DNA from 2 places in the Amycolatopsis granulosa genome. Region 2 is predicted to be linked to the other one. Evidence: riboswitches for the same ligand, from Rfam matches in the RefSeq annotation. Region 2 holds a riboswitch; the other holds the start of a gene.

Region 1 (5,565 bases), 200 kb from region 2:
TCGACGCCACCCCGTGGACCGAGGCCGAGCGCACCCGCATCGTGACCGAGGCGCTGGTCGCGTTCGAGTTCAACATCGCGGTGCTCGACGACCTGGCGAAGTGATCATCGGCACAGCCCGTTGACCTCGATCTAGCTGGAGATTGCAGGCTGGGACCAGAACCAGTTCCCGCAGTGCGGACAGCGGCTCCCCGGTTAGCTTCCCGCGCTCGCGAGGACTAGGTTTTGATACCGCAAGGGACTCTGCGTCAGACAAGAAGGAGGGCTGATGGCCCGCTACGAGCTTCCTGACCTCGACTACGACTACGGCGCGCTCGCCCCGCACATCTCGGGTGAGATCAACGAGCTGCACCACAGCAAGCACCACGCGGCTTACGTCAAGGGGGCCAACGACACCCTGGACAAGCTCGCGGAGGCTCGGGACAAGGGCGACTTCGGCTCGATCGTCGGCCTGGAGACCACGCTGGCGTTCAACCTGGCCGGGCACGCCAACCACGTGGTGTGGTGGAAGATCCTGTCCCCCGAGGGTGGCGACCGGCCGACCGGCGAGCTGGCTTCGGCGATCGACGACGCGTTCGGCTCCTGGGACAAGTTCCAGGCGCAGTTCACCGCCGTCGCCACGACCATCCAGGGCAACGGCTGGGCCGCCCTGTCGTGGGACCCGGTGGGCAAGACGCTGATCACGCAGCAGCTGCGCGACCACCACAACAACCTCGTCCTGCCGACCGTGCCGATCCTGCTGGTCGATGTGTGGGAGCACGCCTTCTACCTCGACTACAAGAACGTCAAGGCGGACTACGTCAAGGCGCTGTGGAACGTCTACAACTGGGCGGAGATCAGCAAGCGCTTCGACAACGCCGTTTCCGGCGGCAACGGCCTGCTGCTCTAGAGCACGACCGTCCGAAGGGTCCTTCCGCGCGCCCGCGCGGACAGGGCCCTTCCTTTTTGCCGCTTGACCTCGACCACAGTGGAGGATGCAGGCTGGCGGCATGGATGTGGACGCGTACTTGGCCCGGATCGGCGCCCGACAACCGGCCGCCCCGACCGCGGAGACGCTGCGGGACCTGCACGAGGCTCATCAGCTGGCGGTGCCGTTCGAGAACCTCAGCGTTCACCTGCCTGAGCGAATCGTGCTGGACGAGGACGCGTTGTTCGACAAGATCGTGCGGCGGCACCGGGGCGGCTTCTGCTACGAGCTGAACGGCTTGTTCGCCGCGTTGCTGCGCGAGCTGGGGTTCCGGGTCACCCTGCTGAGCGCTCGCGTGCACGGCGGCGGGCGGTGGGGCGCGCCGTTCGACCACCTGGCGCTGCGCGTCGACCTGGACGAGCCGTGGCTGGCCGATGTCGGCTTCGGCCGCTTCGCCCGCCACCCGCTGCGGCTGGCGGGGTGCGAGCCGCAAGCCGATCGCGAGGGTGAGTTCCTGGTGCTGGACGTGCCGGGCGGCGACCTGGAGATCCGGATGAACGGCGAGCCCGCGTACCGGCTGGAGCAGCGGCCACGCGAGCTCGCCGACTTCGGCCCGACCTGCTGGTGGCAGGCCACCTCGCCGGACTCGCACTTCACGCAGAACGTGGTGTGCACGATCGCGACGCCGTCCGGCCGGATCACCCTGGCCGGCGACCAGTTGATCGAGACGGTGGACGGCGAGCGGGCCGAGCGGGACCTGACCGCCGCGGAGAAGGTCGAGGCCTACCGGGCGCACTTCGGGATCGACGTGAACGAGGCCCCGGTGCCCGGATCGTTCCCGGCACCGGGGCCTCGCCCGTTCCCGAACTGACTGCCGCTCCCACCACGAAGCGGACAAGCATTAGGTTAGCCTAACTTCACTGCGGCTCGCAAGCGGGTCCGCTCATCCGATCGTGGCAGCCGCGGCGTCGGTGGTCTGCGCCAGCAGCACGGCGATCGTCATCGGCCCACACCCCGCCGGGCACCGGGGTGATCAGCGAGGCACGCTCGGCCGCCGCCGCGAACTCGACGTCACCGACCTTGCCCGGGTGGTAGCCCGCGTCCACCACCACCGCGCCCCGCTTGATCCACTGCGCGCGGATCAGCTCGGGACGCCCGGCCGCGGCCACGACGATGTCGGCCGCGCGGACCACCTCGTCCAGCCCGGACGTCTTCGAGTGGCAGTAGGTGACGGTGGCGTCCCGCCCGAGCAGGAGCATGCCGAGCGGCTTGCCGGGGATGGGGCTGCGGCCGACCACCACGACCCGCTGTCCCGTCAGCGGTACCCGGTAGGCGTCGAGCAGGCGCAGGATCCCGCCCGGGAATGCACGAGTGGAAGCCCGGCTCACCGAGCGCCATGGCGGCGAAGCTGTGCGATCGTCACGCCGTCCACGTCCTTGGCGGGCGCGATCGCCTCGAAGCCCGCCCGTTCGTCGATGTGCCGCGGCACGGGGTGCTGCAGCAGGATCCCGTCGACGCCGGGATCGGCGGACAGCTCGGCCACGCGGCCGACCAGTTCGGCGGTCGTGGTGCTCGCCGGACGCTCGACGCTGCGCGAGGAGATGCCGACGTGGGCGCAGCGGTTGCGCTTCATCCGGCCGTAGGTGTGCGACGCCGGGTCGTCGCCGACGAGGACCGTGGCGAGCAGCGGCGGACGGGACAGCGCACGGACGCGTGCGGCGGTCTCGTCGAGCAGGGTGGCGGCGACCGATGCGCCGTCCAGGAGCCGGGCGACCATGGAGTGCTCCGCATCCATCGTGGACTGCGGGGCACCCAGGCGGGCGATGCCTTCTCGACCTGCACTCCCTGGTGGTTCACCCACCCGACGCCAGTCGTGCGAGACCCAGCCTAGCGGCCCGGCGTGGATCACCGGTCGAGCCAGGAAAGCCACCGGATAGCGTTTCGGCCGTGAAGACGTCGACAGTGATCGCGATCGTGCTCGGCGTGCTGCTGTCCATCGCCTCCGTGGCCGGCGCGGCCGGCTACCTGTGGGCGCGGGGCACCGCAGCTCCACCACCCGCGCCCGGACTGCCCACCGTCTGGCCCACCAGGGACGGCGAGCTGCCGCACCGCGTGCCGATGCCGTCCGGCGAGATGCTCGTCGCGATGCCCGGGGACAGCTCCGCTCACGTGCTCTGCCAGGCCCTGTCCGACCGGCACTGGCAGGCGTTGCTCGGCGGCACGACGCTGCGGGAGGTCCGGGGCAACGGCTGCCACCTCGTCACCGGGAGCCTCGACGTCGGCGTGCGGCTCGACAACGCGCCGGCCACGCTGAGCGCGCCGCAGGCGGTCACGGTGTCCGGGCACGCCGCCGAGGTCGAGTCCAGCGGCACCGTCAACGCGCGGCTCAACGCGCACCTGGTCGACGAGCCGCCCAGCGGCCGGGTGCACCCGTACCTGCGCGTCGACATCACGCGGTCCGCCGTCACCCGGCCCGACCTCGCGCTCGACGACCTGGCGGTCTCCATCGCGCGGGACGTGCTCGACGCGACCATGGCACCCGGTCCCGGCCTGCCCGCGCGGAGCCGCGACGGCACGATCGCCATGCAGGTGACCGAGCCCGTCCCCGGCTACGGCATCCGCGGTGCGCCCTGGCCGGTGGTGTCGTGGCAGCTGTGCACCGAGCTCGCGAAGGCGATGGGCACCAGCCCGTCCGCGGCGAAGCCGAAGTTCGACGGCCGCTGCACGGTCCGCACGGTGCAGGCCGTGCTGAACGACGACGTCACCCCGCGCGCCTACCCGGACACGCTCGCCGGGCGTCCGGCGCTGATCACCAGCGACCTGGTCGCGGTGAAGATCGCCGACGACGAGACCGAGGAACTGGTCTTCACCGGAACGGGCCGGGACCTCAGCGCACTTGCCGGGTCCGTGCTGCCGGCCCTCCTCGGCCGCTGAGCACCCGCAGGCCGGCGAGCTGGACCGGCCGGGTCATCCCGCCCCGGCGGACCAGGACGACCGCGCAGGCCACCGCCGTGACCGCGGAGATCACGCCGCCGATCAGGAACGGGGAGCGGCCGCCGAAGGTCTCGGCCATCCACCCCACCATCGGACCGCCGATCGGGTTGCCGCCGATCAGCACCAGCACGTACAGGCCCATGACCCGGCCGCGCATCTCCGGGCTGACCGAGGTCTGCACGAGCGAGTTGGCCGTGTTGAGGAACGTGATGGTGGCGAACCCCAGCGGGATCAACGCGAGGCCGAAGGCCAGGTAGGTCGGCATGAACCCGGCGACGAACTCGACGGCGCCCAGGCTGAACGCGGCGACCAGCAGCAGCCGCACGCTCGGCTTTCCGCGGGCGCCGCGGCGGGCGGCCATGAGCGAACCGGTGAACGTGCCCACCGCGATCAGCGTGGACAACAGGCCGTAGCCGTCGGCCTGGGTGCCGAACACGTTGCCGGCGATGATCGCGAGCGAGGTGAAGAACGTGATGCCGAACGTGCTGACGAAGAACACCAGCACCATCAGCGACACCAGGTCCGCGCGGCCGCGCACGTAGGCCAGGCCCTCACGCAGCTGCCCCTTGGCGCGCGCGACGGCCGGCCCGCGGAACAGCTGGTCCGGGTTCATCAGCAGCAGGCCGGTGACGACCGCGAGCGTGCTGACCGCGTTGGCCAGGAACATCCAGCCGGTGCCGACCCAGGTGATCCCGAAACCGGCGAGGGCGGGCCCGACGATGCGGGCCATGTTGAACACCGACGAGTTCAGCGCGACGGCGTTGCTGATCTGCTTGCGCCCCACCATCTCCGCGACGAAGGACTGACGGGCCGGCACGTCCAGCGAGCTGAAGATGCCCAGCACGAAGCACAGCAGGTAGACCTGCCAGAGGGTGACCACACCGGCCACGTCGAGCAGCCCGAGAGCCAGCGCCTGCACCGCGATGCCGCTCTGGATCGCGATGCACAGCTTGCGCTTGTCCACGCGGTCGGCCAGGACGCCGGCCCACAGGGACAGCATCAGGGTCGGCAGGAACTGGAGCGCCACGGCGATCCCGAGGGCCACCGGGTTGTTCCCGGACAGCTGGAAGACGAGCCAGTCCTGCGCGATGCGCTGCATCCAGGTGCCGATGTTGGAGATCACCTGGCCGGAGAAGAACAGCCGGTAGTTGCGCACCGCCAGGGAGGCGAACATGCTCGCCTTCGGCTCGGGCTTCGTCTCCGGCTCGGTCGCCGCGCCGGCCGCCTGCTCGGCGGCCCCCTCGGCCTGCGCGGTCGGCGGCTGCCCCGTGACGCGGCTCCGCACCCGGCCCGCGGGCGCGGTGCAGGCCCGGTCCGCCGGAGTGCTCCTGGCGGGAGGTGCCTGGCCTCGGGTAGCTGTGGTCGTCTGATCGGACTCTCTGTCAGTACCCGTGTTGGCCCGCACCGTTATTCGTTCCCCGCCATTCTGTCGATGATCTCGGCGGCGCGAGCGAGGACTGCCCGCTCTTCGCCGCTCAGTTCGGTCAGCTTCCGGTCCAGCCAGGCTTCGCGCACCAGAATCGTTTCCCCCACGAACGCGCGCCCCCGCTCGGTGAGGGCGACGATCGACTGGCGGCCGTCGGTGGGATGCGGACTCCGCTCGACGAAACCGAAGTCCTCCAGCGCCGCGATGACCCGCGTCATCGACGGCGGCTGGACACCCTC
Region 2 (5,565 bases):
ATCAGTTCGCTCAGCGGGGCCGACTTGACCTCGCCGAGCACCCTCGCGTCCCGCGGCGCGGTGGCGGTCCCGGCCGCCGTCGCGCCCAGCCGCTGCGCGAAGGTCTGCAGCACGGTGTTCGCCGGCTGCATGACGCGCAGCGAGTGGTCGTTCTTCGGATCGGTCAGGCCGCCGTCGAGCATCACCGGCGTCATCGGGGCGGTGTAGACAGGCGCGTCGTCCCCAGCCCAGCCCGGCGCGGTCTGCGGACCGGTCCAGACGGACGTGTCGATCTGCACCTGCTTGACGGCGCCGCCGCTGGCCTGCTTGACCTGGGCGACGAGGTCGTCGAGGTGCGCGGCGCCCGGGTAGACCGACTGCTGACCGGGCGGCAGGGAGGACAGGGTGATGTCACCGCCCGCGACGAGGATCGCGGTGTCCGGCGAGGAGCCCTCGACGACCTTCGTGCTCAACTGCGTCCCGGCATCCATCGCGAGCAGCGCGGCAGAGCTGGTCAGCAGCTTGGTGGTGGAGGCCGGGGTACGCAGCTGGCCGGAATTGCGGTCCCACAGCATCTGGCCCGTCGCGGGGTCGATGACCGAGCCGGTGAGCGTGCCCAGCGCCCCGTTCTGGGCTGGGCCGGCCAGCGCCGACGACACCCCGGAAGGCGTCGGTTCCGGCGCCGAGGGGCTGGGTGGCTGGAGCGAGAGGGCGACCGAAACCGGCTCGGGGGCGGCAGCCTTGGGACGGTTCGGCGCCCACGGGAGAGCCAGCCGGTTGGAGACGTAGGGCGTGGCCAGCGCGACGCCCACCGCGACGACCAGCACCAGCACCAGCGCGCTGATCGCCAGTACCCGGCCACGGCGGCGCTTCGGCCCGGCCGGGGGTTGGGCCGGGAGCTGGGGCGGGAGTTTCTCCTCCCCGGTGGTCGCCTCGGCGGGATGGATCTCCCCGCTCGGCTCGATGCGCATCGGCTGCATGAGCGGGACCGCCGACGGCGGCATCGGCTGGGGGCGATCCGGCCGGCCGGGGGTGTTCTGCTGGCCGCCGGACCGGGCCCACTCCGGCTCGGCGGGCCCCTGCTCACCCTGGGTTCCGGGCCGCGGCCGGTCCTGCTGACCACCACCCGGCCCACCCTGGGCACCAGGCCACGACCGGTCCTGCTGACCCGCGCCCGGCTCACCCTCGGCGCCCGGCCGCGCCCACGCCCGCTCGGCGGGACCGTGCGCCCCCTGAACACCGGACTGCGGGCGGGACTGGTCCGGCTCGCCCCGGCCGCGCTGTCCCGGTGCGCCGTCCTGCTCGCCCTGCCGGCCCGAGGCCGGCTGGGCCACGCCCTGCGCACCGAGCCGCGCCGTGTCCGGTCCGCCACCACCCCGTTCACCCGGCGCGCCGAACTGGCCACCGTCGCGCTCGGCGTGCCCACGCGGACCCGGCTGCGGGCGGGACTGTTCCGGCTGGCCGTGCTGGGCGGACCGGCCCGAGCCCGGATCACCCGCGCCCTGCCCACCGGACCGCGCGCCGTCGTCCGGGCTGCCCGTGGCAGCTGATCGCGACTCGGACTGATCCGGCCCCGCGAGGCGGGGCCACCCGGCCCGGTGCGGGAGCTGCTGGGGTGCGGTCGGCTGCTCACCGGGGCGCTCGTCGCGCGGGACGCGGTGCGGGGCGGTCTCCTGCTCGGACGGCAGGCCGGCCGCCGCGTCCGTCCGGTCGTGCCGCTCCGGCGGGCCGGGGACGAACACCGTCGGGGACTCCGGCAGCGAAGCCGTGCCAGGCAAGGGCAGCTGGGCCGTCGCACCGCCGTCAGCGGGGTTCTCCTCCCGCGCGGCGTCGGTGTCCTCCGAAGGCCACTCGGGCTGGTCGTTGCTCGGCACGCACCCCTCCTCCTCACCGGCGACACGCCGCGGGCAGACTCACTGTTGTCAAGACGACATCAGTGCGACTTCCCAACGGCGCGTGGTCCACACTAGTGACGACAAGTTAGCGAAACCGTAAGCCGCCGGTATCGGCGGGAAAAGACGAGGTCAGCGAGGACGCCGTGGAGTTCGACGCCACGATCGAAATCCCCAAGGGGGAGCGCAACAAGTACGAGGTGGACCACAAGACCGGTCGCATCCGCCTGGACCGGACCCTGTTCACGGCCACCCAGTACCCGGCCGACTACGGCTTCATCGACGACACCCTGGGGCAGGACGGCGACCCGCTCGACGTGCTGGTGCTCGTCCAGGAGCCGACGTTCCCGGGCTGCCTGATCCGCTGCCGCGCGATCGGCATGTTCCGGATGACGGACGAGAAGGGACCGGACGACAAGGTCCTCGCGGTGCCGTCGGACGACCCGCGGCTGGAGCACCTGCGGGACATCCACCACCTGAACGAGTTCCACAAGCTCGAGATCGAGCACTTCTTCCAGGTCTACAAGGACCTGGAGCCGGCCAAGAGCGTCGAGGGCTCGCAGTGGGTCGGCCGCGCCGAGGCCGAGGCCGAGATCAAGCGCTCCTACCAGCGGGAGATCGACCGGCTCGCGAAGGAGGCCGCCGAGGGCGGCGAGCACCACTGAGTGCGGACGTGTGAAACGCCCCTTCCCCGCGCGGGGAAGGGGCGTTTCGTTCGGGTCGAGCTGCTCCCGGACCGGTGCTACGCGCGATAACCGGGGATCGGGTAGGCCGCGAGCAGGTCGCGCACCTCGCCGGCGATCCGGGTGATCGTCTCCTCGTCACCGGCCGCGGCCGCGGTGACGGTGCGGTCGATCCACTCCGCGATCTGCGGCTGGTGCTCCGGGGTGAGGCCGCGGGTGGTGATGGCCGCGGTGCCGAGCCGGATACCGGACGGGTCGAACGGCTTGCGCGGGTCGAACGGCACGGTGTTGTAGTTCAGCTCGATACCGGCGCGGTCGAGCGCCTGCGCGGCCGGCTTGCCGCCGATCTGCTTGCTGGTCAGGTCGACCAGCAGCAGGTGGTTGTCGGTGCCGCCGGACACCAGGTCGAAGCCGCGCTCGATCAGAGCCTGGGCCAGCGCCTTGGCGTTGGCGACGATGGCGTGCGCGTAGTCGCGGAAGCCGGGCTTGGCCGCCTCGCCCAGGGCCACCGCGATCGCGGCGGTGGTGTGGTTGTGCGGGCCGCCCTGCAGGCCGGGGAACACGGCCTTGTCGATGGCCTTGGCGTGCTCGGCGTCGGTCAGGATCATCGCGCCCCGGGGACCGCGCAGGGTCTTGTGCGTGGTCGTGGTGATGACCGGCGCGTGCCCCACCGGCGACGGGTGCGCACCGCCGGCGACCAGACCGGCGATGTGCGCGATGTCGGCCACCAGGACGGCACCGACCTCGTTGGCGATCTCGGCGAAGGCCGGGAAGTCGATGGTGCGCGGGATCGCCGTGCCGCCGGCGAAGATCAGCTTCGGCCGGTGCTCCAGCGCCAGCTCACGGACCTGGTCGAGGTCGACGCGGCCGGTTTCCTTCCGCACGCCGTAACGGACGGGGTTGAACCACTTGCCGGTGGCCGAGACCGACCAGCCGTGCGTGAGGTGGCCGCCGTCGGGCAGGGCCATGCCCATCACCGTGTCGCCGGGGCTGGCGAACGCCAGGTAGGCGGCCAGGTTGGCCGGCGAGCCCGAGTACGGCTGGACGTTGGCGTGGTCGACGCCGAAGAGCGCCTTGGCCCGTTCGATCGCGACCTGCTCGACCTGGTCGATGAACTGCTGGCCCTCGTAGTACCGCTTGCCCGCGTAGCCCTCGGAGTACTTGTTGGTCAGCACGGACCCGGTGGCCTCCAGGACCGCCTCGGACACGTAGTTCTCCGAGGCGATCAGGCGGATCTTCTCCGCCTGGCGGCGCGCTTCGTCCTCGACGAGTCCGGCGATCTGCGGGTCGGCCGCGGTGAGCGTGGGGATGGCTGGCTGGTGCGTCATCTTCCTACTCCTGACACTGGCTACACCCAGGCGCGCGGTGCCGGCCTCGTCGGTCGCTTCCCGGTGGTGCTCCACCTCTACGGCGCCAGTCGCATTTCGGTTGCGACCAGCTTAGTCGACGGGTGCGACACCGTCCGCGTGCCGCTTGGCCAGCTGCTGGTAGATCGCCGCGTTGTGCTCGATCCAGCCGCGGGCGGAGTCGCTCAGCGGCACGAACTTCTTCGCCGGGCTGCCCATCGCGATGACCTCGGGCGGCACCTGGGTGCCAGGTGTGACGGTGGACCCGGCGGCGATCAGCGTCCGTTCGCCGATGACCGACTGGTCCAGCACCGTGGAGCCGTTGCCGATCAGGGCCTGCTCACCGACCGTGCAGTCGTGCACCAGGCACATGTGGCCGACCGTCACGTTCCGGCCGATCTCGCACACGCCGGTGTTCACGTGGACGACCGAGTTGTCCTGGATGTTGGCGCCCTCACGCACGATGATCTTGCCGAAGTCGGCCCGCAGGACCGCGCCGTACCAGATCGAGACGTCCTTCTCGATCACGACGTCGCCGATCAGGGTCGCGGTGGGCGCGATCCAGGCGTCCGGGTGCACGGTGGGGCTGACGCCCTCGAAGGAAAACAATGGCATACCCGGAACCTTAGGGCAGGCAGAGCGACTCGATCTCCTCACGGAGGGTGCCGAACGGGCGTCGCCGGACGCGCTGCTGCACGACCGCGCCCAGCAGGTAGGACGTCAGCGCCCGGGCCCGGGCGCGCGGGTCGATCACGCCGACCCCGGCGAGGAGCTCGGTGAGCAGCTCGGTCACCGACCGCAGCATCGCCTCGATCGCCTCCGGGTGCTCGGCGCGGCTGACCGCGATCCAGTACTCGAACCAGAGGAACGCGGAGTCGGCCTCCTTGGCGAAGCTGTCGAGGTAGGACTCGAGGACGGCCCACAGTTTCTCCCGCGGGTCGTCGTGGTGGGCGGCGACCTCGCGCAGCTCGTCCAGGAAGGCGGTCACGTGCGCGGCCATCGCGCGGTCGACGAGCACGTCGATGTCGCTGAAGTAGTAGTGGATGGCGCTCTTGGTGAGCGGGCTCGCGTCGGCGATCGCCCGCGCCGTGCACCCGGCCAGCCCGTCCCGCGCGAGCACCTGCCGCGCGGCTTCGACGATCTGCTCCTGCTTGGCGAGCTGGTTCGGGGAGAGCCGCTCGCGCTGCCCGGGCGGGGTGACGGCCACTGCGATGTCCTCCTGGTGCTGGTGAGGACGCTGAGCCTACCGTTCAGGACTGGTGTCCCAATGAACCCCCGGCGTGGCTTCGGTGCGAGCGGTGCCCGGCCATTTACCGTCCCGGAATGAGGATCGCGCGCTGGTGGTTCGGGCTGCACGCCCTGGTTGTGCTGCTCGGTGTGGTCACGCAGCTGTTCGTCACGTCGGGGGTGATGGGCGGCCGGTACGACTCGGCGGCCGCGCGGGTGGCCAACGTCTTCGCCTACTTCACGATCCAGTCCAACCTGATCGTGGGCGCCACCAGCCTGCTGCTCGCGATCCGTCCACGGTGGACGTCCACCGCGTTCCGCACACTGCGGCTGGACGGCGTGCTCGCGATCGCGGTCACCGGGATCGTGTTCCACCTGGCGCTGGCCGGGTTGCAGGACCTCAGCGGGTGGGCCTGGGTCGCGGACTTCCTGCTGCAC

Evidence for each region. Region 2 has a riboswitch for ZMP and ZTP ahead of FHX45_RS18325 (serine hydroxymethyltransferase). Riboswitches for the same ligand answer to the same signal wherever they lie in the genome.
Region 1: linked by a shared signal. The riboswitch ahead of FHX45_RS28445 (tetrahydrofolate dehydrogenase/cyclohydrolase catalytic domain-containing protein) and the one ahead of FHX45_RS18325 (serine hydroxymethyltransferase) in region 2 are both predicted to bind ZMP and ZTP.

What each region holds. Positions count from the first base shown of each region.
Region 1 is NZ_JAANOV010000001.1:3,936,201-3,941,765, reverse strand. Features, by position in the region: gene FHX45_RS19360 (biliverdin-producing heme oxygenase) at 1-104, shown strand, start outside; gene FHX45_RS19355 (superoxide dismutase) at 268-888, shown strand; gene FHX45_RS19350 (arylamine N-acetyltransferase family protein) at 989-1,777, shown strand; gene FHX45_RS28450 (hypothetical protein) at 1,824-2,294, opposite strand; gene FHX45_RS28445 (tetrahydrofolate dehydrogenase/cyclohydrolase catalytic domain-containing protein) at 2,291-2,683, opposite strand; ZMP/ZTP riboswitch at 2,710-2,791, opposite strand; gene FHX45_RS19340 (hypothetical protein) at 2,854-3,840, shown strand; gene FHX45_RS19335 (MFS transporter) at 3,794-5,074, opposite strand; gene FHX45_RS19330 (MarR family transcriptional regulator) at 5,308-5,565, opposite strand, start outside.
Region 2 is NZ_JAANOV010000001.1:3,735,713-3,741,277, reverse strand. Features, by position in the region: gene dacB (D-alanyl-D-alanine carboxypeptidase/D-alanyl-D-alanine endopeptidase) at 1-1,853, opposite strand, end outside; gene FHX45_RS18330 (inorganic diphosphatase) at 2,018-2,536, shown strand; gene FHX45_RS18325 (serine hydroxymethyltransferase) at 2,614-3,882, opposite strand; ZMP/ZTP riboswitch at 3,900-3,985, opposite strand; gene FHX45_RS18320 (gamma carbonic anhydrase family protein) at 3,994-4,515, opposite strand; gene FHX45_RS18315 (TetR family transcriptional regulator) at 4,526-5,107, opposite strand; gene FHX45_RS18310 (Pr6Pr family membrane protein) at 5,224-5,565, shown strand, end outside.